One region of the Flavisolibacter ginsengiterrae DSM 18136 genome, then DNA from elsewhere that is predicted to be linked to it. Evidence: riboswitches for the same ligand, from Rfam matches in the RefSeq annotation. Region 1 holds a riboswitch; each other region holds the start of a gene.

Region 1 (10,726 bases):
GGAATAAAATGTTATTCACATCCGTCCGGAATGGAGATCTTGACCTGTACCTAATGGAATTGAAGTCCGGGAAAGTAAAACAAATAACCAATACACTGGGATATGATGGTGGCGCGTGGTTTAGTCCTGATAGTAAAAAAATAATTTGGAGAGCCAGCCGCCCTTCTACTCCTGCAGAAGTCAAAGACTACAAGGACTTGTTGGCAGAAGGACTGGTGGCACCTACACAGATGGAAGTTTTTATAGCTAATGCCGATGGCACCGGGGCGAAGCAAATAACAAATTTGGGTCAAGCCAATTGGGCGCCGAATTTTTTGCCGGATGGGCGTATCATATTTTGTAGCAACCATGAATACAAAAGAGGTTTCCCGTTTAACATGTATATCATTAACCAGGACGGAACCGGATTGGAGAAAATTAGCAGGGATAAAGGGTTTGATGCATTTCCCATGTTCAGTCCTGACGGAAAAAAGATCCTTTTTTCAAGTAACAGGAATAATGGAGGAACAAGGGATACCAACGTATTTGTTGCAGATTGGATTAATTAACAGGGCTGCATACAGTCTCGAAATACAGCCTGGTAAAGAATCATGACCTAAAAAAGTCCATTTATGTATTCCGGTTGATGATTGCCGTTTCTGTTGTAGATTTGGCGCAACCAAAATCATTCAGCATGGATACCAGTTTATATGACGTTTTACTACATGTGCATAGCATAGGACGTTGGATAGTTTTATTATTGCTTCTATTTGCAATTATCAATAGCCTTATTGCTGGCAATCGTCCCTATATAAGAACTGATAACCGCCTTGGTCTTTTGCTTACAATCTCTGCAGATTTGATGTTGGTAATTGGTATTGTGCTTTGGTACTTTGGAACGCGTGGATATAAAATGATAGAGGCAGCAGGGGGAATGAGTAATGCAATGAAGGATCCTGTTACCCGGTTTTATGCTATTGAGCACCTTGTAGGTATGTTGATAGCAATTATACTTCTGCATATCGGCAAAGCCCAGGGCAAAAAACGTATAAGCGATAAAGCAAAACATCGAAGGACACTGATATTTTACTTTTTGGCATTATTGATCATCCTGGCTTCTATTCCGTGGCCATTCAGAGAAATTGGTGCTGGCAGGGGATGGTATTAATGTCTTGAAAATAAGCAACAATGAAAAGCCGGGAACTTCCCGGCTTTTCATTGTTATGGTTAGCGGGCACCCAACTCGATCACTTCGCAATCTCTAATAGCAGAACCATCAATCGAAAAGCGCAGAAGTGTCCGTACTTTATGCCACCCTTGCTTTCCCGCGGCGCCGGGGTTCATATGCAGACAATCAATTTTGTCATCATAGATCACTTTTAGAATATGCGAGTGGCCAGATATGAACAGCTTTGCTTTGTTGCTTATGATCTCCTGTTTTACACCAGGAGCATACCTTCCGGGATATCCTCCAATATGTTGCATAAAAACTTTTACGTCCTCGCAATTCCATAATAATTTTTCCGGGTAGATACTCCGTATATCATAACCATCAATATTGCCATATACACCCCTTAAAATAATATTTTTTCCGTGCTTCTTTCCAAAATCGATTAACCTATTGGCTATTTCAATTGTGCCAAAATCCCCGGCATGCCAAATTTCGTCACATTGGTCAGCGTGAATAAAAACTGACTCATCCAAATAATTATGTGTATCAGAAAGTAAAACTATTCTTTTCAATCTTTTAGTTTTGAAGCCTGAAGTTCCATTTTTTGATTAAAATCTTTTGATGTGAAATGGTCTGTCATCATTGATTCTAATCCGCTCCATTTTATGGAGATCACTTTTTTATATTTTTAGAATATTCGTTGTAGTCAATAGATAACATTTATTTGAATACTGCGAATTGTTGTTTGTCGCTTAATATTTAATTTGCCGTTTTCTCAGCCAAAATACTATAAGAGGGATCAAGTGTATACTTTATAGTTGTGTTGTAATTTTCAGTTCTGCTTCTTCTTGTCTTTTTCAGTTTTTCATTGATTGTTATTTCAACCTGGCATGTTTGATCACCGGGGTGAATGGTCATACTTGAAAAATCTGGTGCGCATTTATAAAAAGCCGGTTTAATAAAAAGGTCATTGATAAGGACCTGGAGCGAATCTTTGTTTAATTGATTGGAGCTATAATATTCATTGATGACAGGAGCGTAAAATTTCATAATAGATTGTATGTTTCTATTATTATAAGAATCATAAAGGTTTTGCAGTAAGCTGGTTACTTTGTCTTTTGTAAAGGAAACTGTTTTAGTCACTGATTGCTTTGGTGCTGTGACTGCAGTCCTGGTCGCAGCTGCTACTTGTGTATTGCTCTTATTAGAAGAAATATAATTGAACATTAAAAAGCTAATAACAAGGACTAATACGAAAACTATTGCACCAATCTTCAACTGATTGCCTTTCGCGGATTTGTAAGTGGGTTCAGGAATAACATAAGATTGTTCAGTTTGACTGATTTCGGGGACAGCAATTGGGGCCTGTGGAATAATTCGCTGAGGTTCAGGTTGAACATTTATAGTTAAGGACCTGTTTTTGGATCCGATGGTTAAAACATAATCCGTTGTATTTCTCAGAACAACCTTTTTTGTACCTGTTTTTTCAGCAACATCTCCCATGTTAGATATATGAATCCTGCTGTTGCCCCTGACTTTCCAATTGATAGTAGCCAATTCTCCTTCCCGTACATTGTATCGATCTGCATTGAATTCCAGTATCTCATCCTGTTCCACGATAGGTGGAGCTATATCTGGTTCTTTTACCGTAAAATCAAACTCGTAGATCTTTTTCCCTTCCTGTATAGGTACAATCGTTTTTTGCGACCCATTATAGATCGTAACATGATCAAAATCTTTTCTGAGAAGGCTTAACCTAAGTGGGGTAATGCCTTTTTTTATGCCATAAACCATTACATCCTTTCCTGATGGAATAGACTTGATCTCAAATTCAAACCTTTTCCATAAGTCATCATTTTCTTGTTCTTGCTTAGTTAATGGGGTTGGCGGTATGGTCCATTTTTGATGGGAAACGGGTATACCAGAAGCATCTTTATACAGCCTTGGTTTTTCAATAGTGTTAAGATCACTGAATTGGCTGAAACGTATTAGCTTATCCAGGTAAAACTGCAGGTCTTCATTAATTCCTTTTAATTTCTGAATTGTTTTGGAAGCTGAGGGATTAAAGAAATCAGATGCAGTAAAAAGTGAATGTTCATTATTGAACCCACCTTGCTCAATGTTTTCCCATATGGCAACATCTGATTTAACAGCTTCAAGGGTGGTAAGCATTACCCAAATGGAAAAACGATCTATAGATTCAAAGAAATGGGAAGACAATCTTTTTAGAGGCTGGAAGCCCGGGCTTCCTGTCTCCAGGTTTTTTCTGCCCCTGAAAGCAGGTATAAACATAGAATCATAATCTATAAGCTTTAGGTTGAAATCTGTAGCAGAAGGATGGATAAGGATATTATTGTATTTAAGATCGCCATGCCCTATTCCATCTTTTTCAAGCCCGGAGGAAAGATCTACCAATTTTTGCTGAAGAAGATAAAGTGCCTGGCTATCAGTCATATATCTATCAATGAACCGATGAAGGGGTGTGCCTTCGTCCCAATCCATTTTAACTACGGGGTAATAATGGCCGTCAATGAGTATCTCGTTATCAAGAAATTCGAAATTTACACGCCAGGACGGGTTTTTAGCATCCAGAAAAGCTGAAAGCTGCTCATATCTTTTAAAAGTTTCCAGTTCCCCCCTAAGGAAACATCGTATCGCATAGGTTTTACCATCTTTTACAGCTTTAAAAACCGCAGCTGATGTTCCAACATTAAAGCAATACTCTTTTCCAAATCCATTATCTGCATACTTAAATTCATGATCAAAAAGTGTAGAAAGGGTAGTGGGGTCTTTTCTTTCAAAAACATGGGAATATTGCTCAACTGATGGTAAGGGCATGATAAGGGTTTCTTTTATCCTGATTTTCTAATGGTAACAAGTAAAAAATTATAGCCATAAAGTGGTATAATTTTTTCTGTACATGAATAATACCAAACTTTTTAAACACCATTCTTTACATGCAGAGAATTCTTCCCGTTGCCAGCCTGTGTATAAAGCAATTTAACATTAATTATGTGAACCCTGTGGAAACGAAACTTATTGAAAACTAGTGTTATGAAGATTAGAACCCTGATTTTCCTAACCTTTTGCATTCTTTTTATAGGGTGTAAAAAATTTATAGATACTCCAAAGGAGACCTGTTTTATTCCTTATGTGGATTTTGTAGCCTATAATGTTAACCCAAGCACTCTTGAAGTTAGTTTTTCATCCATTTCTTCTTATAATGGCACTATTTCTTCGCATCACTGGGATTTTGGTGACGGTACCAGTTTCGATGGGGAAATTCCGCCAGCTCATAAATATCCCACACAGAATGCAAATTCAGCTGATAACATTTACAGGGTAAAGTATACAGTCACCAATGCCTGTGGTGAAGCTTTTTGGACAGATGATATCAAGATAAGCAAGTGCCTGGCTGATGTAAAGTTTTCTTACAAGCTTTTAAACGATTCTACAGTTCAATTTACCAATAGTACTACCAGTTCCTCCCCTGTAACCTATGTCTGGGATTTTGGAGATAGTACCAAAAACACTTCAGGAGCTACCAGCATCAATAAGGTCTATTTGTTTGATGGTAAATACACTGTAACATTAAAAGCTACAAATGCCTGTGGAGTCAATTATTTTATTGCAACCATTCCGGTATGTAAAAAACCGGTTCCATCTCAAAAAGTTACCCAATCTGGCTGTTCTACAATTGATATTGATGCTTCCGGATCGAAGAATGGAGCTTTCTATCAATGGGATTTTGGAAATGGGACAGTATTGCCTGAAACTTTTTCCCCTTCATCTCATATTAGTTATACGTATCCCAATAGCGGATCTTATAAATTGACCCTAACTGTAGTTAATAAAAACGGCTGTGACACTGTCCGGTTATCTACACAAGTAAAGATCAATGCTGTTAATGTGGTTCCAAATAATCAGTGGAGTTATACCTCTGACGATCTTGAATTTGATTTTAAACGTGAACCTGTGATCAATGCTACAAGCTATAGCTGGGATTTTGGGGATGGCACCACCTCTAATGAACAAAATCCAGGGAAAAAAATATATAGTAAACCAGGTGTTTATACACTAACGATTGGTGCAAAGAATGCATGTGGCGAATATAGTTTCACTTCATCCTTGAATGTTCCTGACTACAAGGAAATTAATAATGCCCCCAATACCAGCTTTACTGATGTTGAAGTATATTCAGCACAGGAAATATATTTCCTTGGTACCAACGGTAAATTATATAGAACAGATACTGCAGGTCATTGGTCAAATGCCATAAGCCTTCCCGGAACACTGGCTTTTAATAATGAAACCAGGTTATTTGTTGATGTCAATAATGATCTTTGGGTATATGGTAAAAAAGAGATAGCAAAGCTGGACAGGTCCTCCTTAACATGGAATTCTTTCTTTAATGAAACAGGATTTGACCGCAATACTACTATCACATCAATGGCTGTTGATAAGGCAGGAAATCTCTGGACAATTGGAGACAGGGAAGCCAGGAAAAATAATAAACCGATCAACCTGCGAAACACGAATTTTTCTTCGCTTGCTTATGATGCTTCTACAGAAAGAATCTGGTTACTGGCAAGCAATAAAGATGTACTGTATTATACCAATACAAATAGTGTTGATATTAAGAGTGTTGCTGTAAATGGAATGAGTAATGGCGCAACTGATATTAAAGTGCAACCTAACGGCGAAATATTTTTTAGCACTGTTTCAGGCATAATGAGGGTAAATAATACAGGAACAGTATTGGGAAACTTCAATGCATCAAATACAGGTGGATTGCTGGCAGGTTCGCCTAAAGATTTCGTTTTGGATGGAAGCGGCAATATCTGGGCTATTCATGTAGGTCGTTTGTTAAAGATCCCACTTAATGGTGGTGTCACTCAGAACTATTCCATTACCCCCGGCCTTACCAATCCTTCTTCACTGGATATTTTAAAGTTGTCAGCAACAGATAATGATATTATACTTTCAAAAACAACAGGTGATGCGGCTATCCAAATTAAATAAAGCATGGTTGCTTTGCCTGGTATTCCTTTTCAGGTTCTCAGCCAGTGAGGCCCAGGAAATTGTCAATAACGTTAGCATTGAAAAGGATAATGCCTCACAGTTCAGGGTCAGGTATAAATTAAACAGGAATGATGATAGCTTGAAATATAGTTCTATCCAATTAAAGATCTATCGTAAAAGAGCAGAAGCAGTTGAAGAAATATTCTCAAAAATAATCCTGGCAGACAGTGCGGCTATCCAAACTGAGAAAACCTATAGTTATACCTGGAAGCCTGTTGGTGGTACAGTTATTAACGGTGATGAATTACAGGCCCGGATCATAGTGAATTATCAAAAACCTGTTCCCAGGATTGAAGCTCCCGCACTACCTGTGAATGTGCCACCAAAAGCTAATGCCGGAGGTAATATTTCCATTCAATTGCCATTGAACCTGGTGGTTATTTTAGATGGCATCCGGTCTTATGATGAGGATGGAAAGATTGTCGCCATCCAGTGGCGACAGCTATCAGGTCCCAATAACCTTAATATATCTTCACCAACCTCCTATAAAACGTACGTAACAGGTAATTACCAACCTGGCATATATACTTTTGAATTAGCAGTTACGGATGATAAGGGAACACGTTCTACTGACCTGTGCACCATTTCGGTGAAAGCTGCTGCAACACCTGCACCGGTAGGTAATGCCGGAACTACTATAAAAAAAAAGGATAGCACCGTAGTTCGTCAGCCCGTTAAATATGAGATGCCTGCTTTGAAGGGCGGACCAGGAAATGCCCTGATTAATATATTATTGCCGGGTTTAGGACATTATTTTGTAAGCGGCGATCATTACGGAAATGACAGAAATCCTAAGGTATTTATTGTAACAGCCTTATATGCAGGTTCAATAGGTGGAGCGGTTTATTATAAACTAAAATCCAACCGGGAGTATAGTAAATACCTGCAACTGGCTCAGTATCGTGAATTTCAATTAGATACAGATGGAAATATTATTGGAGTCAGAGGCTACAACCAGGCAGAGGCAACTCAATACTTGTCTGATTCCAAAAACTCAAGGAACAACTTTTTAATTCTTACGGGTGTCAGTGCCGGTATTCTGGTTGCTGACCTAGTTTATACCTTTATAAAGGGTAATAAAAATAAAAATGCATGGAAAGTTGAAGGGGGAATGACGGTTCAACCCATACTTTCTTCTGATGGCCGCAATTTTATTGCTGGTGTTCATTTAAATTTTTAAGCAATGACCAGATCAATCATAGTCTTTTTCTTTTGCTTGTGGAGCTCTGTGGCTTTCTGCCAGGATGAAAACGTAATGCTAACCGCAGAGAAATCAAGTGATTGGATCAAAGTAGAAATGCCTGCAAGCACTGTTTCGCGCAGTCCTGCCACAGCAAGAAAAAAAACGACCCGTCCCCGTTCGCAAACTTCAGACAGGCAACCAGCTTTGCCAGCAACTCCAAAAGATGATTTTGATAAAACCAATAACAAGGTAAAAAGGTTTAAGAAAGGTTAAATAGTTACAAAAGAGCTATATTCTATACGCTATGAGCATATAAATTGAAACATGGTTGAAAAAATAGCAGGTAATTATTATTGAATATATCAATGCGAAGCCTACATTTGTAGCAGTTCTTTTAGTCACTTATCAAGAAAGGTGTAGGGAATTGGCCCGATGATACCTTAGCAACCGCTCACGATTTCTAAGGAACTTGTGAAAAAGGTGCTACTTCCATCCCGGGAACGGGAGAGATAAGTCAGATGCTACTATTATTTTAACGACTGTTACATAATGAAGCACTTCTGATTTATCAGGAGTGCTTTTTTTTGCCCTGCATTAAAAGCTCCTGGTAAGTCTTGATGGGTGATTGGATTCAATCACGTTTAATTTAAAAAAGATGAAAAAGGCAACAACATTTACAATGACGAACACAGGCAAATCTTCCAATATTTTGGATGCTTGTTGTTGTTGCTGCGCTTCTTCCTGTTGTATGCAGTAGTATATCCTTCTCTGCATTTTCCCGATTGCTTACTATTTACTGGTTCACTAATTAATACTTAACAGTATGTCTGTTTTATTAAAAGACAGTTTCCTGTCTTTAAAAAAAGATGTTTTACAATTATCTGTAACGGACACCCTGAAAAAGCTTTATGAAGCTTTCCCTGGGAAACTGGTCTTTTCTACCAGCTTTAGCTATGAGGACCAGGTAATTACAGATCTTATTAGCCGATCGGCTCCTGTTCAGATATTTACTTTGGATACAGGACGCCTATTCCCTGAAACCTATACTACATGGACAAGGACACTTGAACAGTATGACATTTTTATACATGCCTATTATCCAAATGAAGCTGATCTGAAACAGTTTGTTACGAGCAATGGTCCTAATGCTTTTTACCAGTCCGTAGAGCTTAGAAAAAATTGTTGTGCTATCCGTAAAGTGCAACCTCTTAAATCTGCACTGGCAGGCAATGCCGTATGGATCACTGGCCTTAGAGCACAGCATTCCGCAAATAGGAATGACCTGGAAGTTTTGGAATGGGATGAAACAAACCAGATCATTAAATACAATCCTTTATTGGATTGGACAACAGACCAGGTTAGAAATTATATTGATGAACACAATATACCATACAACGCATTGCATGACCGGGGTTATGTAAGCATCGGTTGTGCTCCATGTACAAGGGCTATAAAACCAGGAGAAGATTTTCGCGCCGGAAGATGGTGGTGGGAAGATGAAAATAAAAAGGAATGTGGATTACACGTTCACACGATAAGTAAATAAATATTTCTATGAGTTATCAACTGGATTATCTCGAACAACTGGAATCTGAGGCTATCTATATTTTAAGAGAGGTAGCCGGGCAATTTGATCGCCCCGCATTGCTTTTTTCGGGCGGCAAGGATTCCATAACCCTTGTTCACCTGGCATTAAAAGCTTTCCGCCCGGGTGCATTTCCTTTTCCATTAGTGCATATTGATACTGGTCACAACTTTCCTGAAGCTTTAGCTTTCCGTGATCAACTGGTGGAGAAACTTGGCGAGCGTCTTATTGTTAGAAAGGTTGCAGATACTATTAAGAAAAAAGGATTGAAAGAAAAATCGGGAAAATTGGCAAGTCGTAATGCACTGCAAACATTTACCCTTCTGGATACCATAGAGGAATTTGAATTTGATGCCTGTATTGGAGGTGCACGCCGTGATGAAGAAAAGGCCAGGGCAAAGGAAAGGATCTTTTCAGTGCGTGATGAATTTGGAGGATGGGAACCGCGCAAGCAAAGACCGGAATTATGGAATATATATAATGGTAAGATCAATAAAGGAGAAAATGTTAGAGTATTTCCTATCAGTAACTGGACCGAACTGGATGTTTGGAATTATATAAAAAGGGAAAACATTGACCTGCCTGCAATTTACTTCTCCCACGAAAGAGAAATCCTGGAATATGAAGGACAGTTGATAGCTGCATCTGAATACATAAAACTGGAAGAATCTGACATCATAACCACGAAGAGAGTAAGGTATCGTACAGTTGGAGATATGACCTGTACAGCTGCTGTGGAAAGCCAGGCAAATACATTGGACGAAGTCATAGCAGAGATCACAGCTACAAGAATTAGTGAGCGCGGCGAGACCCGAATTGATGACAGAATATCAGAAGCGGCCATGGAAGACCGTAAAATAAACGGATACTTCTGATAGAAATTTATTAAGCAAGTTAAAACCATATTATAATGGATCTATTACGATTTATCACGGCTGGTAGTGTTGATGATGGAAAAAGTACGCTTATTGGTCGTTTGCTGTATGATAGTAAAAGCATTCTGGCGGACCAGTTGGAAATATTAAAAAAACAAAGCAGGCACAATGAACATGCTGATATTGACCTTGCCCTGTTGACGGATGGACTAAGAGCTGAGAGAGAACAGGGAATTACCATCGATGTTGCCTATAAATACTTTTCTACCCCGGTTCGTAAGTTCATTATTGCAGATGCACCAGGCCATATTCAGTATACCAGGAACATGATCACAGGCGCATCAAATTCTGATTGCATTATTATACTAATAGATGCAAGGAACGGAGTGATTGAACAAACACGAAGACATTCCATTATTGCTTCCCTTTTAAAAATACCACATGTTATAGTGGCTATCAATAAAATGGATATGGTGGGTTATGATAAGGCGGTTTTCTCCAATATTGTTTCTCAATACCAGGACGTTGCCAGGGAACTTGAGTTGAATGATGTGTATTATATTCCCATTAGTGCGCTCAAAGGGGAAAATATTATTGAGCCCTCATCAAACCTTCCATGGTTCAAGGGTGATACACTTCTTTCCCACCTTGAAAATATTGAAGTGGCAAAAGATGAAAGAACACTATCAAGATTTGCAGTACAGTATGTAATCAGGCCCCAGGCCGATGAATTACACGATTACCGTGGATATGCAGGAAGAATTTCCAGTGGCACTTACAGCAAAGGAGATGATGTCAGGATCTTTCCATCCGGCTTTTCCTCCCGGATCAGCCAGATAGAGGTGAATCAA
Region 2 (10,726 bases), on a different contig from region 1:
CCTATGGCGGCTTTTTTATGCTGAATGATGAAATTAAGGATAAGCTAAAAGGCATTGAGCGAAGTGACTCAGTAGTGCTTGACCCACATAAAACCTTGTTCCTTCCATTTGGTTCTGGTGCGGTTTTGCTAAAAGATGGTAGCCGGTTGCTGGCATCCAATTCATCGAAGGCATCATATTTAACTGACACAGAAGGTATAGAAGATATAAGTCCTGCGGACACAGGGATTGAATTGACCCGGCCCAATCGCGGGTTACGCATGTGGCTTCCACTTCAGCTTCATGGCCTCGCACCTTTTAAAGCCTGCCTGCAGGAGAAACTACTGCTCATCCGCCATTTCTATACAGAAATTAAAAAGCTGGGATTTGAAACAGGACCATTCCCTGATCTAACGGTTGTCATTTTCCGCTATCCAGGTGACAACGATAACCAGCTTAACCAACGATTGATAGAAGCCATTCATGCAGATGGAAGGGTGTTTCTTTCTTCTACAAGAATTGAGGGGAAACTTTGGTTGCGTTGTGCTGTGGTCAGTCATCGTACACACCTTGAAGAAGTCAGTTTGACATTGCAAATGATCCGGGAAAACATTGAAAAAATTGTTCGTTAATCCGTTTCCCAATTTCTCAATTCTTTTTTTAAGAGCTGTTGTTATTATCTATTCATAAAATTGTATTACCTCACTTTCTATAAAGTTGGGAATAGCTTGCAATTCAAGGGAAGCATTATTGAGAAGGTATGTGCCAATACTTTATTCGCAGTGATAAATAAGGAGACAGTGATGTTAGGTATGCAATTTTAAAAACCTTAATGCTAACCTGGTTGACACTGAGAAATAGAAGATCTTGGTTATTCACCAATACTACTAAAAGCAAAAAAGCCGCTTAAAATTTTCATTCTAAGCGACTCTTTACAGATTTGATCTGTTGTTTGTGATCCCGCTGGGACTCGAACCCAGGGCCCATACATTAAAAGTGTATTGCTCTACCAACTGAGCTACGAGATCATTTCGTAATTGGGAGTGCAAAAATAAGGGGGTTGAGTATTGCTGCCAAAAAATCTTGCTTTTAATTTTTAATTAATTAACTCTGTTTGCAATTTCTGCATCACATCTTTCTCAATCATCTTTTGTGCCACAACGATCATATTTTTAAATGCCTTGCCCTTGCTGATGCCATGACCTATGATCACTGGTTTGGAAATTCCAAGTACAGGGGTGCCACCATAATTTTCAAAATTGAAACGGTCAAAATATTCATGGTGAATTTCCTTGCGACCTGTTATCTCAAATAAACTTTCTGCCAGCTTTAAAATGATATTACCGGAGAAACCATCACATACAATGATATCAGCTTTATCGATCAACACGTCACGCCCTTCCACATTGCCTATGAAATTGATGTGCTTGTTTTCCTTCAGCAGGGGATAGGTAGCCTGTGCCAGTAAATTGCCCTTGCCTTCTTCTTCACCAATATTCAATAATGCTACACGTGGATTTTCTATGCCTAAGATTTGCTGTGCATATACTGAGCCCATTACTGCAAACTGGTTCAGCTGCTCGGGTTTACAGTCGGAGTTTAATCCCACATCCAGCAAAAGGCCAGTGCTGCCATTCTCTTTAGGGATGATTGTAGAGATAGTAGGCCTTAATACACCTTCAATCGGTTTAAGGGAGTATAAGGATCCCACCAGCATGGCACCGGTATTACCTGCACTGATAAAAGCATCCATCTTGCCCGATGCCAGTAAATGAAATCCCACGGCTATGGATGACTGTTGTTTTTCTTTCAATGCCTTGGTAGGATGCTCATGCATACCAATCACCTGTGGTGCATGCACCACAGTATAATTTTTTTCAGGGATTGTATATTCAGTCAGCAGTGGATTGATCTTGTCTTCATCACCAATCAAAACCAGGTGCGCATTGCCTTCCTCTATATAGTATTGAATGCCCTTAATAGCTTCAAGAGGGGCGAAATCGCCACCCATCATGTCAATTCCTATCTTCATTCGTATCCAAAAATAAAAAATCCATGCTCCCGCCAATCAGCGGAAGATGGATTCTGTAAAAAAGATTTCGATTACTTCTTAATAGGGGAGGTTTCTGCAACTACTTGTCCTTTGTAGTACAATTTACCTTCACTTACATGTGCACGGTGACGTACATGTGTTTCGCCGGTAGCTTTATCTGTAGTAAGAGTAGCTGCTACAGCCTTATAATGTGTTCTACGCTTGGCACTTCTTTGCTGCGAATGTCTGCGTTTGGGATTTGGCATAACTAATAATTAAAAGCGTTCAAAAATTTTTTTAATACCAGCTTTTGTACTTTCCTCACAAGTCCTTGTCTCACTCACTTGTACTGCAACAAGTTTATTCAACCATTTGCTCTTTCGATTACTCCAGAGCCAATACTCTTTCATTTTTATCACATCCATCCGGTCACGGCTTCCAGGTCAATTCTCTTTTCCTGTGCCTTCACCTGTGGGTGGCGATTTGAATTTTTCCAATCCTTTCCATAAAGGATTTTCTTTGGGGGCTTCCCTGGGCTTTAGCCCGTTCAGCAGTTCCCTGGCAGCCGGGTTGCAATAAGGACCGTCCATATTCTCATATTCGCAGGTCTTTTGCATCGGTATGCTAAGGTTAATGAATTCATAGATCCAGTCTTTCACATATATATGGCTTTCGCCACGTGAAATGTAATAAACATCAGGATCTTCTTCCTGTTCATTCATCAATTCAGGTTCTTCCACCATTTTCACTGTAACTGTAAACTCATCAAACAACTGTAGCGGAAGCTCGTTGTTACAACGGTCGCAGGTCACATCAGCCTTACCGCCTATATCAAAGCGTAGGATCAAAAAGCTGTTATTCTTTTCCAGCTTTAATTTTACCTGGGCCTTCACCTGTAGGAAATCCTGAACCCCATAATCTTCAAAGAACCTGTCTGAAATTTCATAACTGAATTCATGAATGCCTGGTTTCAAACCCACAAAAGCAATCTCGTATTCCCTCCTGTTACTCATGTTCCAGATTTTATGACCACTCCCGCTAACTGCCGGGATTTATTTCAGGGTCGCAAAGGTAAAGGAAATAGGCTGAAAAGCAGTATTTTGCCCAAAGATTTTAACGAATCTGCCTATAAAAACATGCTGAAAAGTCTACTAAGGGACCGAAAATTACTATTACTTCTCTTTCTGGCCATTGCTATCAAGCTATTTTCTTTAAATGAGGCTTTTGTTGAACAATACTATACTTATGGATTTTATCCCTGGATTTCCCGCATATTAAGAACTGTGTTTGGCTGGATTCCGATAAGTATTGGTGACATACTTTACCTGGTAGCATTTATCTGGCTGGTTTGGAAGGCCTGGAAGTTCATTAGCCTGCTGGCCAAAAGAGAACTGAAAGAATATCTTTCAAGGGTGCTTTTCCGTAAATATGTCAGGCTGGTTTTATGGATCTATATCGTTTTTAATTTGTTCTGGGGTTTGAATTATAACCGGGAAGGCATTGCACACCAGTTAGGATTGCAGGTTCAAACCTATACAGCAAATGATGTTTATGAGCTGGCTGCTGCGTTGCAAACCAGGTTAAATGAGTATGCAGGGCAAGTAGACTCCCTGGAAAGGCTTCAACTGGATAATAATTCCATTTTGTTCAGGGAAGGAGTGGAGGTCTATAAAAAGGTCAGAATACAATATCCCTACTTAAGCTACCAGCCTTCTTCCATAAAAGGTTCACTCTATTCCCATGTAGGACAATTCTTTGGCTTTACAGGTTATTATAATCCTTTTTCCGGTGAAGCACAGGTTAAGACCACGGTGCCGGTATTTGTAAAACCCTTTATTCTTTGTCATGAAATAGCCCACCAATTAGGTTATGCTAAAGAAAATGAAGCCAATATGGTAGCTTTCCTTGCTGGCAGGGAATCAAACAATATTGAATTCCGCTATTCTGCCTATTACGATGTGTACACCTATGCCACCAGGGAACTGGTACGTTTTGACACTACCCGCTTTAAAGAGCTTCGCCTGGCTGTGCATCCTCAATTCAAAAAAGACTACAGGACCTACCTGGAATATATTTATAACAGCCGCAACGTTGTGGAGCCCTTTATGTCAGATTTTTATGATAGCTACCTGAAGATGAATAACCAGCCAAAAGGAAAGGCAACATACAACGAAGTGGTGGCCTGGTTAATCGCTTACATGAAAAAATATGGCAGCCAGGCACTATGATTTCATTCATTATAGCTCAATAACCCTATTTATTCCTCCCTGTTCACCAGATTAGATTTTAATGGGTATTTCCATTGAATATTCCTTGCCTTACTTCGGCTCTCAAATATATCTGCTCCCGGGCTGATGTATAGCTGCCCCCTATCTACTCCCTACCTGCGGTATAGATACTGCGTGGTGATCACGCAGTATCTATACCGTAGCTATACTGCAGCCAGGACGTTGGTATACTGTAGATAGGAAGAAGGGTGGGAATATCGAACAGATGAACAAGGAATAACGAATGATGAAGTGGGGTTAGATTGGAGAGGCATTGTTTATAGCGGTTCTGGCATAGGTTGAAGGAGGAAGAATGCTCAATGAGCAACGCTCAATGCTCAATGTTCAGGGAGGGAAAAAGAAGTAAGGATCAATTGATTAGAGAGGAAAACGGACAAAAACGGTCAATGCGGTCAAAAGCGGACATTACCGGTCAAATCGGTCAAAAACGGCCAAAACGGACATAGGGGTTTTGAACTGAGAGGGATTTTCAAAAACTTGCAGCTATAAAACCAATATCACATGGCAAAGCAAGTCGGATACATTACAGCAACAGGAACCGTGGATGGTGACACGAACTTTTATTATGACCCGGAATGGGGCTTTTTGGCAAGAATGCTTCCGGGTGTAAGCAGTAAGCGCTTCTGGAAGGATCCTGCCTTTGAAGGAAGCCGCAGAAGCGCTGAAAGGTTTGGTACAGGCAATATCATGTCCTCCATCATCTACCGTTTTGTACCGGTTAAAAGAAGGTACAGGCAGTTGTTTAAACAGGTAAGGACCATTGCCATTGTCTGTTTAAAGCAGGGAATGGATAAACCAGGGGTATTCACAGCCCTGCATACCTTCCTTACTGAACAAAAGCGTACTTCCTTAACCAATGAGCAGTTTATCCTTTTGCTCTCTTCCTTTGAACAGGAGCTGGCAGGAAGGCTCAAAGAGCCAAAGCCCCAAAAGGTAAAGAAGATGAAGAACAAGCTGGAGATAACAGTGAAAGCACCCCTGAGTGCAGAAGACACCGAGTACTTACAATTATACATGGATGATTATGACTGGACCATCAGGTTTGAGGGAGATTTTCCTCCCAACTACCAGATACCATTCTTTCTCCTTAAACATGCTGCTTAAGGAAGTTTGTAGTTTGTAATTTGTAGTTTGTAGTTTTTCAGGTCAAACAGAACTATTATTTGCAGTTATACTTGGGTCAAACGACTGGTTAGTTTGCAGGGTGTTATTGGTTGCAGGCTTTACATTCAAAACAAAACGGTCAGGGTTGTAGATTCTCCTTGTCAACTTTTTAACCTGTCAACCCTTTTGCTTGTCAACCTTTCAACTTGTTAACTTGTCAACTATGATTTTACTTTTTCTAATTAAGAATTACTTCAGAACTTATTCTTCCACATCATACTCTCCACGGGTGTATTAGGCTGGCCGCTGTATTTGGCGTTGGCTTTCTGGTTGTAGCTGACCAATATTTCACCATCAACAGGGAAGTAGATCAATTGACCTACAGGCATGCCGCGGTAAACCTTTACGGGTTGCTTTACAGATATCTCCAGTGTCCAGTGTCCACAGAAGCCTACATCGCCTTTACCTGCTGTGGCGTGTATATCGATTCCAAGGCGCCCGGTTGATGATTTGCCTTCCAGGAAGGGTACATGGGCATGTGTCTCTGTATATTCTTCGGTTACGCCCAGGTAAAAAATGTGAGGATATAAAACAAAGCCTTCTTCGGGTATTTCAAAATGCTCGATCTCATTGTGTTTTTTAGCATCTAAAATATGCTCCCTGTAGGTTGCGAGGTAGCGTCCAAGATGTACGTCATAACTGTTGCTGCCCAGGCAATCCCGGTGGTATGGTTCCAGCTTTATAGTTCCTTTTTCTATCTCTTCCAGGATGCGTGAATCAGAAAGGATCATGAATATTTTGAATTTTGGCTATTTATGTTTGAATTTTGGCTCAGGCAAAATACTTGCGATTTTTGAAACGATGCCCATTTTTTTTCAACAGGATATTGATAAATCCACCAGGCTGGCCATTTGGAAGTTAGAAGAACCGGAAGCGTTCTTTTTAAAAGCCGTGCCCCTCCAGCGTGAAATTACCCATCCACATAAGCGCTTGCAGCACCTGGCAGGCAGGTGGTTATTGAAATATTTATTTCCTGCATTTCCCCTGGAATTGATACGCATTGCCGATACCCGGAAACCATTTCTTGAAAATGAGGCCTTTCACTTTTCTATTTCGCATTGCGGAGATTTTGCTGCAGTCATTGTCAGTGAAAATTGCAGGGTAGGAGTTGACATTGAGATCCCTTCCCATAAAGTAGAACGCATCAAGCATAAGTTCCTTCACAGCGAGGAATTGGAATTGTTACAAGCCCAGGATATGGACCATATTATACCCCTGACCCTGATGTGGTCATGCAAAGAGGCAGTTTTTAAATGGTGGTCCTATGGTAATGTTGATTTTAGCGACCAGATCAGGTTATCGCCCCCCGGCCTCAGTGACGCGGGTTCTATAAATGCCTGTTTCATTGAAAAAGAAACGTTTGATCTCTCCCTTCAATATAGTTTATTCAAGGACCTTTGCCTTGCATGGGTCAGCACAGGGTTTTGAATGCAGCGGCCACCACAGGCATTTAGACACTAAGTTATTTCTCTGTACTACCCCAATTATTTCAAAATCAATTTCGGGTCTGTTTCCTCTTCTTCTTCAATTCCATCTTCCAATAATGGAATATTACCGATAGATGCACCTGCTATCCCTTTAATGGAGCCATACATGCCGGAAGTACTTAACAATACTCTTTCCAATTGTTTTTCGCGTTCCTTCCAGATCTTTTCCATTTGTATTCTTTCTTTGGTAATAGAATTTTTCATGGAAAGAAATCCCTCTACAATAGTTTCTATTTGCTGGCGAAATTCAATACCCGTAAGATAGCCATAGAGCATGTGCATTTTCTCGCCCTTATTTTCTTCAGCTTTCTTTGTTTCTGCAATCCGTATGATTGTATGTCGCAATGCATTCGTTAGCGCTAATACCTCGCTGAAGGAACAAATCCAAATACCATCTTTCTCCCCGAAGCAGGTCATTTCTTTGGGGTATGCCTGGGTAACGAGAATAGCTACATCGGCTTGTTTGTTGCGCATGTCAGCTTTTAGCTTTTCTATCCATCCCTGATTGAAAGACTTGGTGCGCTTGCTTTCAAAAATGATCTTACCGCAATCTTGTCCCAGCTGATTTCGAACCATCTGTATGCAGTCTGCCCCTTCAACGCCTTTGCCTACTTCACCAATACTATCAAAAGGAAAATGATCCTTCAATATTTCTTCCAGCAACAATTCCTGTACTTCTCCCTGTAATTGCATTGAACCCTGTTCTGCTTTACGCTTCATTTCATCTGCCAGCTTGCGCTGATCATCCAGTTGTTTTTCCAGCTCTTTTAGTTTAAGCTGGTACTCATGTTCTCTCACTTCATTTTTTTGCGCTTCCATTTTGCGGATCTCTTCGGAAAGACGTTCCCTTTCTTTTTGCATGGCGCGTTTGGCTTCCAGCTCAATCTCCTGCTCTTTTGTTTTCAGCGCTTCTTCCATTTGTAAATATTCCATCTCTTTCAGCCTGGCAGTTTTCAATTTCTCTTCGCTATCCCTGGCGCTTTGTTGAAGCAACCGTAGCTGGTTTTCAAAATCAGCGGCGATACTTTTGCGCAATTGCTGCTGGATCTCTGTTTCCAGTTTTTGTTTTTCTACCTGTAGTTTTTGCTGGAACAGTTCATTTTCTTTCTTTCGTTTTTCTTCAAACAATTTTTGATCTTCTTCCAGCTTTTTCTTTTCAAGACTTACCTGGTTTCGCGATTGTTGAAGCTGTTTTTCATATTCCTGCCTGATCTTTTGTTCGGCATCTGCAGAAAGCACTTCCTGTACGTCAAATTCATTCCCGCAATTAGGGCACTTTATATGATTGGCTGACATCCTGGTATTTTTTTACAAATTAACGGTAGTTCCTAAAACATTTAGCATTTTGGGGAAAAATCAAGGTAATTGAATGCAATGCAAATTGTCCATGCCCTGGTGCATTCAGGTAATCAGATTTCAAATTGAACCTCTTTACATAATGGCGCTTTTAAAAAAAATTTGCTTGTTAGAAATATTCACTATTATCTTTGCCGCAGTTCTTTTTTAATTTACTTATCAAGAAAGGCTGAGGGATATGGCCCTTTGAAGCCTTGACAACCTGTTCTGATTTTCATTCAACCTGTTTGAAAGAAAATAGAATAAGGTGCCAACTCCATCACGCAGGACGATTGCGTGACAGATAAGTCAGATAATAGCTTTAAAATTTACTACTGTAAAATATTGAAAGCTCTTCTGATCTATCGGGAGAGCTTTTTTTGTGCCCACAAGGCACTTAAAAGCTTTACCGATAAAAAATATTCCTCTCTTTCCTGGTAAGTCCTTCTTTACAAATTAACTAATCTCCCTGCGGGGACAAAACCAAAGAGATGAGTAATATAACAGACATCGTTCACAGCATTCCAGTAGACCCACTAACCGGAGCTATTTCTGTTCCGATCTACCAGACATCAACATTTATCCAGGAAGCTCCTGGCGTGAATAAAGGTTATGATTATGCACGAAGCGGTAATCCCACCCGCACCGCACTGGAAGACCTGATCGCACACCTGGAAGAAGGCCAGGTTGGTGCAGCTTTCGGAAGTGGGTTAGCTGCTATTGATGCCGTTGTAAAGTTGTTGCAAACCGGTGATGAGATTTTGGCGGTGGATGATATTTATGGAGGTGCTTTCAGGTTATTTACCCAGGTATATCAAAAATTTGGTATTACGGTAAATTATGTTGATGCTACAAAAGCTGAAAATGTTTTTGATGCCATTACACCAAAAACAAAATTGATATGGATAGAAACACCTACCAATCCCACACTAAAGATCGCTGATATTGCAGCCATCGCCAGCATAGCAAAATCTTCAGGGTGTTGGCTTTGCGTGGATAACACTTTTGCTTCACCCGCCTTACAAAAACCTCTTTCACTGGGAGCTGATATTGTAGTTCACTCAGCCACCAAATACCTTGGAGGCCACAGCGACCTTATTGCAGGATTAGTGGTTACAAAAGAAAAGGAGTTGGGAGAAAAGATCCGGTTCATTCAAAATGCCAGTGGTGCTATACTTTCCCCATTTGATAGCTGGCTGGTGATCCGCGGTATTGAAACTTTACCGCTGCGCATAAAGCAACATTGTGCCAATGCTCAACTAATAGCGGAGTACCTGGAACAACACCCATTAGTTGATAAAGTTTTTTATCCCGGGTTGCCTGGTCATGTTAACCATGAGATTGCCAAACAACAGGCAAAAGGATTCGGAGGAATTGTTTCTTTTAGTTTAAAAAATGATACGGATAAAGCTGCGGTGCAATTGGTAACCTCAACAAAATTATTCAAGCTGGCAGAAAGCCTGGGTGGGGTTAAAAGTCTTTTATGTCACCCGGCAAACATGACCCACAAATCCATTCCTGCAGAAAAAAGAAGAGCAGCTGGCGTATCAGATAGTTTGGTGCGGTTATCTGTGGGTCTCGAAGATGCAGAGGATCTTATTGCAGACCTGGAACAAGCTTTATCCCAGCTGAATGATACTGCAGAGATTCATTCTTTAACAGAAAAAAAGCAAATAGCCATTTAATTATCAAAAAACGTTTATTATAAATTTGTAGTGTCTACATGAACTCATTAACACATACCAGGATAAATGAAAGCAAGCTTACCCTAGCTTGTTGTATGTGTTGTATGCCGCAAGGCATACTATAATCTATGGCCTTTTGGCTTTACCCCCTGACGCTACTTATTTATTCATCACCTGCTTCACAAAAAACTTACAGTTATGAGCAACTTACGCTTCGAAACACTTCAACTTCATGCCGGCCAGGAAATTGATCCTACAACCAATTCAAGAGCTGTGCCTATTTACCAAACCACTTCTTATGGATTTAAAAATGCAGCACATGCAGCCAATCTTTTTGGACTGAAAGAATTTGGCAATATCTATACGCGTATAATGAACCCCACCACCGATGTATTTGAAAAGCGCATAGCTGCTTTAGAAGGCGGTGTAGCAGCACTGGCTACCAGTTCGGGACAAGCCGCGCAATTCCTGGCTCTTACAAATATTCTGCAATCGGGTGATAACTTCATTACCACAACTTATTTGTATGGAGGTACCTACAACCAGTTCAAGGTATCTTTCAAACGCCTGGGCATAGAAGCACGTTTTGCCAATGGTGATGATGTGGAAAGCTTTGTTCCGTTGATGGATAAAAATACCAAGGCCATTTACCTGGAGACGATTGGAAATCCCAGGTTGAACATTCCTGACTTTCAAAAATTTGCAGACCTGGCTAAAGAGTATGACCTGCCACTGATCGTTGATAACACGTTTGGA
Region 3 (10,726 bases), on a different contig from region 1:
AGAAGGCATGAACTATTTAGTGAATGGGGGCATCGGTGGTTTGATTTGAAACGAGCCGGGAATGTTGATGCTGTAATGACGGTAGTAACGCCTCAGAAATCGAATGGAGCAACTACTTGGCAATCTTATAAGCAACTATATCCTATTCCCATAGAAGCAATCAACAGTTCTCCAAATCTTACACAGAATAGTGGGTACTGATGGAATATCCGATGTAGTTGTCTGAACCATGATGCTCATGATTTAAAGAATAGCATGTTGAATTAAGATTCTGTCCTGCCGGGGTCTTCTTAGTTTATTTAAATACGTTAATATGATAAGAATTAGTTTAATGATGATGTTTATTCCATTTGTTTCGATTGCGCAGAAGAGTGATTTTTCGGGGATTTGGATATTGAAGGAGAAGAAAAGTTTGAATGGGCCTGATTATGCAAATGGGGTACCGAAAATCATTTAAATTAAACTAATTGATCTCTTATACCTATCAACTACCATCACTCAAAATTATCCTGCTAATTGATCTCTTTTCTAAAGTAAATATTAATTAACGCTCAACACAAACCGCTGGTGTCTCTTCGAGTGACACCAGCTAACCCAACTAATACTCTATGGGGTATTACTAAATTTTTTTAAAACAGATTATGTTTATGAAACGATTCTCTTCATTATTTCTCTTCTTCATTCCATTAATATTATTCTCTCAAACAGATACCTCTTCTAAAGGCATCAAATGGGCCACTGGCCTTTCTTGGCAGCAGGTGAAGCAAAAAGCAAAAGACGAAAGCAAATATATTTTTCTTGACTGTTTTACCACTTGGTGCGGTCCCTGCAAACAGATGGACAAGAGCACTTATTTAAGTGACTCGGTGGGAGCGTATTTCAATGAAAAATTCATTTCTGTAAAAATACAGATGAATAAAACTGAAAATGATAATGGGCAAGTTCAAACCTGGTATAAAGATGCAGAATCAATACACAGTCAATATCATATAGAAGCGTTTCCCACTTTTGTATTTCTATCACCTGATGGTAAGCGAGTAAAACAGGAAACAGGTTTTAAAACCGTTAGCGAATTTATAACACTTGGCAGGTCTGCTACTGTGCCCGGCCTGGTATATAATGATCGGTTTGAAGAATTTGATAGATTAATGGCAGATTACAAGAATGGAATAAAACATTTTGATAAAATGCCTGAAATGATAAAAATTGCTCTTAAACTCGGGAAAAATGACTTGGCCTTAGAACTTCTCAAAGATTATGACCATAATTACGCCTTTAATTTACCAAAGAATCTGCGATATACAAAGGAGAATATAGAACTTTGGTCATCTTTTTCGCTTAGCAGTAAAACACAAGTTTTTAAATTCTTCTATAGAGACGCGGCAACGATAGACAAGGTAATGGGGAAACAAGGTTATGCTATAGGCGTTGTCGATAAAACCATAGCAAATGAAATTGTTAATCCTTTTCTTAAAGAACAGAATAAGGATTCCTCAATTGCAATGTCTGGAATGTATTTAACGGGTAATAACTTACCGTCTAATTATAGTGAGGCGGATTGGAATAAACTGGAGGAATTAATCTCAAGCCAATATTCTAAATCCTATGGAAAAAGGAATGTACTGGCAGCGAGGGTTGAATGGTACCACAGGAATATGAACTGGCCCGCTTTTTTCAAATATAGACTCCTTCAACTGGATGAATATGGCAAAATAAGAAATGAAAATCTTTTTACTGTCAATAACGACGCTTTTGATGCTTTTAAATTTATAAAGGATAAAAATATTCTTAAAGGGTATGTTAAATGGATAGAAAATCTTGGCATAGAAGCATCCGAATATGCTGTGCACCTAGATACATACGCAAACTTGTTATATAAGGTTGGAAGAAACGCTGATGCGATTAAATGGGAAGAAAAAGCTGTTCGATTGTCACCAGAAGATGAAGATATGAAAGAAGCTTTGAAACATATGAAAGAGGGAGAACCCACCTATTTAGATCTAGGGGCAAAATGGTAAAATTTTATTCTTTAAAACTACAAGCAACAATGAGATTGTTTTTTTTGCCTTTACTTTTTTTTGCAGCTTCAGCTTATTCACAGAGCAATCTTTCACAAAAAAATATCACCGCCCAAGCTTCAGATAAACAGAGATGGGATCTTAATACCTACGTCTGGAGCCACTCCCATTACAAAACAGGTAAAAAAGATAAGCTTGTCATAGACTTTGATGCCATTGACAACTGGCCAGGACTAGGTGACTATATGGCGATAAGCGCCGATGGTAGCTTTATAGTCTACAATACTATAAAAGGTGTCGGACTTCCCACCTATGCCCAAAAACAGGACAGCCTTATCATACAATCAACACTTACATCCTGGCATAAAGCCTTTCCCGCAATAAATAAAGGGTGCTTTTCTGCGGATGGTAAACAGTATGTATTCCAGGACAAAGGAGAGCTTTGCTTTCTAAAAACAGGTACTGATGAAATCCGCTTTGTTAATGAAGTATCGTCTTACAGCATCCCAGGTGAAGGAAATAGTGAGTGGATAGCTTACCAACTAAAAAACAGCAGTGTAGTATTGCAAAACCTTGTTACCGGAAAAGAGAAAAAATTTGATAATATTTCTTCTTTTGACTTTGATAATAGTGGAAACTGGCTGGTTTGCCAATTAAATAGTGAAGGCAAAGAACTGCAATTGTATAATTTAAAGAGTAGTAAAGAATTTCATTTTACCTCAGTAGGTGCTTATGTAATTGGCAAGACAGGCAATTCACTTGTTTTGAAGATCACAGATAAAGGCTTATCGTATATAAATTTAATAACAGGAAAAGCGATAGAAATCTGGCATCCTGCTCATGAAGATGAAACTATAAAACAATTTGTGCAAGATGGAAGCGGAAGACAGGTAGTGTTTACAGTAGGGGATGATCCTTCGCCTGGGCTCAGCATGCCAAGCAATACTATTTGGTACTATAGAGAAGGAATGAATAGCGCAGTAATGAAAGTGAACAGTAAAACAAATGGTATTGATAGCATGGTCATACAGCCATCGGCATCCTTTTCTGACAATGGCAACTACATTCAATTTTCCTTAACACAGAAGCCTGATTTGGGTAAACCAATGAAAGATGCTGTACAGTTGGATGTTTGGAGCTACCAGGATAAGGTGCTTCAGCCCGAGCAAAAATACCAGGCAGGAAAGCCAAAACAGTTCAGTGCCATAATTGATTTGAAGAGTGATAAGGTAGTTCGACGACTAGAAAGGGATAATGAAACCTTATACTTCCTGCAAGGTAATTTTGCTATTATTAAAAAATCCGGTAAAGATACTCATGGAGGCCGGTTTTGGGAGGAAGGCTATTACAAGGATAGTAACTGGGTGGTTTCTTTAAAAGAAGACAAACGAATTTTACTGCTAACCACTAATAAGAATGAGACTCCTATATCTTTTTCTCCAGGCGGTAAATACCTCGTTTTCTTTGACGCAAATAAAGGCTGCCATTATTTTAGTTATAACCTTACCACGGGTAAGATAATAGATATATCGGCTACAGTTCCTGCAAGCCAACTGGGAAAAAAGGATTTTTATTCACGTACTGATGAAAAGCCTTTATATTCAGTAGGAATTGCAGGATGGATTGAGAATGATAAAGGGTTACTTGTTTTTGACAACTATGACATTTGGCAATTGGATCTTTCTGGCGAAAAGCCACCAATAAACTTAACCAACGGGTATGGCTCTGCGCATGGTATTTTATTCAGCCCGATAAATATAGATCGAGGTTTCTTTGTAAATAATCCAGTGGTCTCTAGTAAAGAGCCCCTATTGCTCAGAGCATTCAGCCGAAGCAATAAATATAATGGGTATTACAAGAAATTATTAGGGAAAGCCGGAGATCCTGAATTGTTGTATATGGGACCTTGCTTCATGCAAGAAGTAACCGGATCGGAATTATTCTATCAACACGGTATGAAGCCATTAAAAGCTGACGAGTCTGACATTTGGATTGTGCAGCGGCAAACTGCAAATTTTGCTCCAAACTATTTTGTTACAAAGGATTTTAAGAACTATAAACAATTAACCAATTTACAGCCGCAGAATAACTCCAATTGGCTTCAGGCAGAATTGCATCCTTTTAAGCACCTCGACGACACAATGGGTCAGGGCATCTTATACAAACCTGAAAATTTTGATTCAACCAAAAAATACCCGGTATTGATTGTTTTCTATGATTTCTATACGAACCAACTTTATCAATTCCCCCAACCACAATATAATATGATGGCTATAACTCCGGGAGATTCACCCATCTTATTTCTAAATAATGGCTACCTCATATTTACGCCGGATATTCATGTGCAACCTCTTCGCTATGGCCCTTCCGCATTAAATATTATTGAAGGTGCTGTCAATTATTTGAAACAACTGCCTTATGTAGATGCTAGTCATATCGGAGGGGCGGCTCATAGTTGGTCTGCTAAACTCGGTGCATATATACTTACCCATTCACATGAACTTTCAGCCATAGCTTTAAGTGAAGGGTTTCTGTATGGTGATGCAATAAGTGAAGCCCTGTCAATCGATGAATACGATAAGGGCAGAAATCTTCTCGAAGAAGTCGAAAATGTTTTTGAATATGGTAATTTGTGGAAATATAAAGATACTTGGATGGATCAAACGACAGTATTAAATGCAGATAAAGTTTCTGCACCTTTGTTAATGTATTGCAATAAACAGAGTTCAAAAGCATATCAGGATCAAACTACTCAATTGTATCTTGCTTTAAGAAGATTGGAAAAGCCTAACTGGTGGCTGAGCTATGACAAAGGGGGCCACACATTGTCTGGCGATGAAGCAAAAGATTATACTATCCGGTATATGCAATTTTTTGATCATTATCTAAAAGAGGCCCCTGCTCCAAAGTGGATGTGTGAAGGTATTCCATATCACTTTAGAGGTATAGAGAGTCGCTATGAATTAGCCCCCTCTAGTAGTTGTGCGTTGCCTGATAAAGAATGCCCCATTTGTCATGCTTGGAATGATCAATATAAAAGGACGCCTAAAATGTTTGGCAAATCTGTTGCTGAATGGAAGTTGGATGACGATTTAAAAGAAAAAATGGAAAAGGAAGAAATAAAACAGCATGATAAGAACATGCCGTAAGTAGTGCGTTAAAGATAAAATGGTAAACTGAATCAAATAACGAAATAATGACTCCAATGTGTACCAATTATGTTTAGGCTAATTAAAAGATTTCATTAAATAAAGCAATATTGCCCTTATACATTTGATAATGTCATAAGGGCAATATCTTTAGTTACTGCAATTAGCCTTTGAGGGCATGTAAACACCCGACATTCCCCGTCTTGGTGAATAAAAAAAATGTTCTTTGACATACTGTAAAAACTATGTTGGATTTTTTTCTAAGACCCCGACGTGCATGTTTGACAGGTCGACTTTAAATCTTTTATGACAGGGCAAGTTTGTAAAGCCAATATCGCTTCCCAAGTCTCGGATCAATCTCTTTTAAAATTTCAAATCCTAAACTTTCATAAATATGTCTTGCTTTCTCCATGTTAAAAGCCATTTTCGCCCGCCCAATGACCTTCTTTGAAAACCGCATGAAATCTGGATTTTTTCCGTTTTTCTGCCATGGTGACCGGGCGTTCTGCCACGGGCGAGGTCACGGGCGAAATTGCCTGGAATGCCTAAAATTTTTACATCGGTCATCAGGCGAAAATATTGGGCGTCGTCAAAAATTTGTATAGAATAAATATAAATTGCCATAGTACTTTATCCTCTATTATTCGTCTTAAGGTTGTTTTGAATAATTATTCATTTCACTTTTTCAATGACAATGAACGAAGACTTGCTCAACCACTTCTTTACGAAAGAAGATTACCTGTATGTAAATCAGAACAATATTGAATTTTGTTATTCACCAAACGAACCTTTGAATTCGATAAGGGCTACAGCTGTATTGAAAAAGGACGATGGCTCGAAAAGATGTATTACAATAGAATTGAGTACAGATCATTTTGATTTATCAGAATTCATTGCCGATTTTCGACTCAATCAAATAGAAGATTTGGATAGCATTAGCGATGGCCACTTGTTTGATCTTTATATACTAAATGAGGCATACGGATTGGTCACTTGTTATTTCAATGGTTATTTGTCAGACGATGAGGATATTAGTATTAAGTTTAGAAGGGCAGAAGGTCGAACCTGCATCTTTTCAGAAGAATTGCATTTTTATCATGAGATAGATGAGGAGCTATATCAGGCTTCTCACTTCCTCCAATATATAGAACAGCATATTGAAACCCTGCGTTGGTTTGCCACACAAAATGCTATGATAAACTCTCTTTTTCCTCCAAAGCAGTTCCAGGTAAATAAACAAACGCAGTCCAATAACGTGTGCTTTTGATAAAATGCAATTCCAATGCTTTGAAGTTGAAAATATTTATAAGTATGTTTTCATTTGTTTCTCTTCGAAACAACTTTGTATATACCAAAATCAATGAAAGAGTTCTACGTATGTCATAATCCTTTTCTGAAGTTTGCTGAGGATTATGTAGGTTATATCTGTAATGCTTCCAAACCACGTTTTTTTGCTGCTGTTCGTAAAATTGATCTTTCCAAGCCTGTATCTATTGCATCAGGAGGAGACAATATCGGCTTTATGTATCAAGATCCGGAAGGCGAGATGAATCTGATGTTTTTTGATCGTCAACCAATATATTGACAGACCTAAAAATTTGAAGTTCCAGGCATTACTTCATGAAGCTGCAGTTTTCTATGCCCGTTATCTTGGGCTGGAGCAAAGTAGTAAAGGCAAATCCGGTTATGCTTTCTTCGAAGATTATAATGTTCTTACACCAGGGATGCAGATATTCCACTTACAAAAACAAAATAAATACATCCTTTCTTTTCAGCACGGAATAAAGAGTTTTGACAATGACGATGCATTGTTTGACTTCCTGGAAAAGCAATTGCAATACAAAGATGTACAGCTTGTGGAAGGCAAGATTAATGTGATTGCGTTTGACCAATGAAATGGAAGTTTGTCAAGGCTTTTGTACACTTTTTTTGGTTTAGAAGGAGATTAGTATTTTCAGATTAGGGAAAATTGGAAAGATATTGAGACATAGTTAAAAAGAAGATATTAGCGAAGCAAATGCAAAAGATTAATACACCCAGGCGAAAAAGAATGAATCGTGTAAAAAGATTGCACTCGGCAAAGCAATGGATAGCTGCTAATAACGGAAAGCATATTGTAAGGCGATATGCAAAATGGTATGGAGTAGATCTTTTGTGTGCTATTAATGAGCTGTGACTTTCAGGAGTTGAAATAAGCGCCGAATATGAAACAGCAGTTAAGCAATCAATAGAAGTACGTGCCAAACAAAATGCAGAACTTAAACAAAGGAAAGAGAAAGAGGCGATGCAGGACGAACCGGTTTATGGAATTGACTACGACGACTACCATGCATATATAACGGGGTTCACTTCCTGCGGAGCATCTTTTGGCATCACCTGGGAGGAAGCAAAAAGCATGGATGAATTAAAGAACAGTAAAGAGAACGAAGACGAATTTGATTTTATTCAAGATGATATAATTGAAGAAGGTGATTTTGATTGCAATGGAAACAATAACGAAGATGGACCCGACGATTTGCCTTTCTAATAATTTATCCTACCTTAATCAATCAAACTAACTTCTTTTTCTAACCTCGCTGTTAAAAGCCATTTTCGCCCGCCTAATGACCATCATTGAAAACCGCATGGAATCTGGATTTTTTCCAAAAAACTGCCAAAGTGACCAGGCGTTCTGCCATAGGCAAGGTCACAGGCGAAAATCTGAAACGCGTATAATTTTTAGACAGGTCACCGGGCGAAAACAAATACTAACCATTCTCAATATCAGCCAGCCAGGCCTGTGCTTTTATCCCACCCACAAAAAAATACCCTTCCAATAGTACTTCCACTTTCCCCAACCGTCTAACTAATGGCGCTTATTATTGCTTGCCAATTTTTTAACCGGTTCGCCGGATCAACACTTATCAAGAAAGGCTGAGGGAATGGCCCTTTGAAGCCTTGACAACCTCTTCTCCCGCCAAGGACGGGAGAAAAAGGTGCCAATTCCATCCCGTGCTATACGGGAGAGATAAGCAGAAAGTCGTCTCATTTTTACAGTTAGTGAGGCCCTTCTGATTTATCAGGAGGGCCTTTTTTTGTCCTTTCCTGATAAGTGTTCAAACTCAAATAATACATGCACAAAAAACTAACCATCGGCTTATTCGGCTTCGGCGTAGTAGGAGAGGGCATCTATAAAGTCATCTGCCAAACCCCCTCCCTCAACGCTTCCATCAAAAAGATCTGTATCAAACACCCCGACAAAAAAAGAGATGCCGATCCATCCCTTTTTACCACATCCTACGATGAACTGCTCAATGATCCCGAAATCAATATCATTGTCGAATTAATCGACGATGCCCATGAAGCCTATACCATTGTTACTACGGCATTAAAAAATGGTAAGGCTGCCGTCAGTGCCAATAAAAAAATGATCGCCACCCATTTTAAAGATTTATTACACCTCCAGCAACAAACCGGCTCACCTTTTTTGTACGAGGCCGCCGTCTGCGGATCCATCCCCATCATCCGCAACCTTGAGGAATATTATGACAATGACCTCCTTCGCGGTATCTGCGGTATTGTCAATGGTTCCACCAATTTCATCCTCACCCGAATGAATGAAGATGGCTCTTCCTACGAATCCGCTCTAGCCCTCGCCCAGGTCAATGGCTTTGCCGAAACCGATCCCACACTCGATGTGGAAGGTTACGACGCCGCTAATAAACTCACCCTGCTGCTGGCACATGCCTATGGTATTACAACAAACCCCGCAGGCCTCTTATTCAAAGGCATTACCCAACTGGATACTTCCGATACGCAATACGCCAATGAAAAGGACTTTATCATCAAGCTCACCGCCCAGGCCCTCAAACTGCCCAATGACAAGGTAGCTGCCTTCGTACTGCCCCAGTTCATCACCCGCGACAGCCAGCTATTTAGTGTCAAAAATGAATACAATGGCGTCATCATCGAAAGCGGCCTGGCCGATAAACAGTTTCTCTACGGCAAAGGTGCCGGCCGTTACCCCACATCCTCCGCCGTTATTTCAGATATCTCGGCCCTGGCATACGATTATCGGTATGAATACAAAAAACTGCAGCGCTCTGAAAAAGCAGAACTCTCAGACAACTACTTCTTAAAGGTCTACATAAGTTTCAACAGCTGGGCCGATATCAATAAATGGGACTTTGAAAACATCGAAGAATTCCACAGCACCGAAAAACGACAATACCTCAAGGGCCTGATCCATGTCGAAAAATTGCACCGGGCAGAATGGTTTGTCAATAAGGATGTGTCCATTATAGTGCTCCCGGATGGTATTGTTGATGAACAGGAAATGCTTGTAAAAAAGGTAAAAAAAGTTAGCCTCCAGATCAGTGGTTTAAGATGAGAGTGAACATGAAACATAACCTCTATTGCTATAATCATCCCTTTCCCCTGGAATGCGGTGCCGTGTTACCATCCATTACCATTTCCTATCACACCATCGGTAAATTAAACCATTCTGCTTCTAATGTCATCTGGATCTGTCATGCCCTCACTGCCAATTCCAATGTTCAGGATTGGTGGAAAAATATGCTGGGAAAAAACCTTGCTTTTGACCCCCAGGAGCATTTCATCGTCTGCGCCAATATCATTGGCTCCTGCTATGGTTCAACGGGCCCCATTAGCATTAACCCGGCTACCGGCGAACGCTATTACCATTCCTTTCCCTTGATATCTATAAGGGATATGGTAGCTGCCCACGAAGTACTGCGCAAGCACCTCGGCATACAACAAATCAGCATGCTTGTCGCTGGTAGCATGGGAGGCTACCAGGCGCTGGAATGGGCTATTATGCATCCGGGCATCATTAATAAGCTCGCCTTATTAGCCACTGCCGCCAGCGAATCGCGCTGGGGCATTGCCATACACACTGCCCAACGCATGGCCATTGAAGCAGACAGCACCTGGCGCACCAATATGCATACAGCAGGTGAAAAGGGCTTAGCAGCCGCACGGGCCATAGGCATGATTACCTACCGCAGTTTCCATTCCCTAAACCATCATCAGGCAGAGCTGCACCACCAACAATTAGATCAGTTCAAAGCCGAATCATACATACGTTACCAGGGCTCCAAACTGGTTAACCGCTTCAATGCCTTTAGCTATTATGCCCTCACCAGGTCTATGGATACGCACAACATTGCCCGTGACAGGGCAGAAAGCCTGGAAACCGTTTTAGCTAACATTGAAATACCAGTATTAATTATCGGCATTTCATCAGATCTTTTATGTCCTGTCTCTCAGCAGGAATTTTTAGCAGCGCATATTCCCAATGCAAGGTTGGTAATAATAGATTCACTCTATGGCCATGATGGATTCCTTGTAGAAACACCGCTTATAGGAAATCATTTGCATAAATGGCACATGCCTAAGAAACACTTTGCCATCAATAAATCATAAAACATTACACCATGAACACACAACAACAATTACAGTCCACTCCTGACATCCACCTGATCCGCCAGGAAATCCTTTCCTTACTCCAGCTTCGCGAAGACGAGCTCTCCGAAGACCATCTATCCCGTCTCCGTCACC

The links. A riboswitch is a leader RNA that binds a small molecule or an ion and turns the genes downstream of it on or off. The one in region 1 is predicted to bind S-adenosylmethionine.
Region 2: another riboswitch for S-adenosylmethionine. It lies ahead of BP74_RS09010 (trans-sulfuration enzyme family protein); the one in region 1 lies ahead of BP74_RS10115 (phosphoadenylyl-sulfate reductase).
Region 3: another riboswitch for S-adenosylmethionine. It lies ahead of BP74_RS20440 (homoserine dehydrogenase); the one in region 1 lies ahead of BP74_RS10115 (phosphoadenylyl-sulfate reductase).

Annotation. Positions count from the first base shown of each region.
Region 1 is NZ_JCANTR010000008.1:62,430-73,155, forward strand. Features, by position in the region: gene BP74_RS10075 (TolB family protein) at 1-548, shown strand, start outside; gene BP74_RS10080 (hypothetical protein) at 674-1,147, shown strand; gene BP74_RS10085 (metallophosphoesterase family protein) at 1,207-1,722, opposite strand; gene BP74_RS10090 (protein kinase family protein) at 1,910-3,988, opposite strand; gene BP74_RS10095 (PKD domain-containing protein) at 4,205-6,172, shown strand; gene BP74_RS10100 (PKD domain-containing protein) at 6,150-7,412, shown strand; gene BP74_RS10105 (hypothetical protein) at 7,416-7,688, shown strand; SAM riboswitch class I at 7,815-7,931, shown strand; gene BP74_RS10110 (hypothetical protein) at 8,010-8,189, opposite strand; gene BP74_RS10115 (phosphoadenylyl-sulfate reductase) at 8,239-8,961, shown strand; gene cysD (sulfate adenylyltransferase subunit CysD) at 8,970-9,875, shown strand; gene BP74_RS10125 (sulfate adenylyltransferase subunit 1) at 9,911-10,726, shown strand, end outside.
Region 2 is NZ_JCANTR010000007.1:24,436-35,161, reverse strand. Features, by position in the region: gene BP74_RS09060 (pyridoxal phosphate-dependent decarboxylase family protein) at 1-611, shown strand, start outside; tRNA gene BP74_RS09055 (tRNA-Lys) at 935-1,007, opposite strand; gene plsX (phosphate acyltransferase PlsX) at 1,076-2,011, opposite strand; gene rpmF (50S ribosomal protein L32) at 2,083-2,277, opposite strand; gene BP74_RS09040 (YceD family protein) at 2,455-3,024, opposite strand; gene BP74_RS09035 (DUF3810 domain-containing protein) at 3,148-4,239, shown strand; gene BP74_RS09030 (hypothetical protein) at 4,801-5,403, shown strand; gene dcd (dCTP deaminase) at 5,658-6,194, opposite strand; gene BP74_RS09020 (4'-phosphopantetheinyl transferase family protein) at 6,265-6,891, shown strand; gene BP74_RS09015 (DUF2130 domain-containing protein) at 6,948-8,246, opposite strand; SAM riboswitch class I at 8,460-8,596, shown strand; gene BP74_RS09010 (trans-sulfuration enzyme family protein) at 8,777-9,970, shown strand; gene BP74_RS09005 (O-acetylhomoserine aminocarboxypropyltransferase/cysteine synthase family protein) at 10,169-10,726, shown strand, end outside.
Region 3 is NZ_JCANTR010000031.1:7,465-18,190, forward strand. Features, by position in the region: gene BP74_RS20395 (RagB/SusD family nutrient uptake outer membrane protein) at 1-201, shown strand, start outside; gene BP74_RS20400 (thioredoxin family protein) at 648-2,018, shown strand; gene BP74_RS20405 (alpha/beta hydrolase family protein) at 2,783-5,167, shown strand; gene BP74_RS20410 (hypothetical protein) at 5,546-5,791, opposite strand; gene BP74_RS20415 (hypothetical protein) at 5,862-6,434, shown strand; gene BP74_RS20420 (hypothetical protein) at 6,528-6,752, shown strand; gene BP74_RS20425 (hypothetical protein) at 6,730-7,062, shown strand; gene BP74_RS20430 (hypothetical protein) at 7,185-7,343, shown strand; gene BP74_RS20435 (hypothetical protein) at 7,452-7,694, shown strand; SAM riboswitch class I at 8,065-8,181, shown strand; gene BP74_RS20440 (homoserine dehydrogenase) at 8,280-9,536, shown strand; gene metX (homoserine O-acetyltransferase MetX) at 9,545-10,591, shown strand; gene BP74_RS20450 (hypothetical protein) at 10,603-10,726, shown strand, end outside.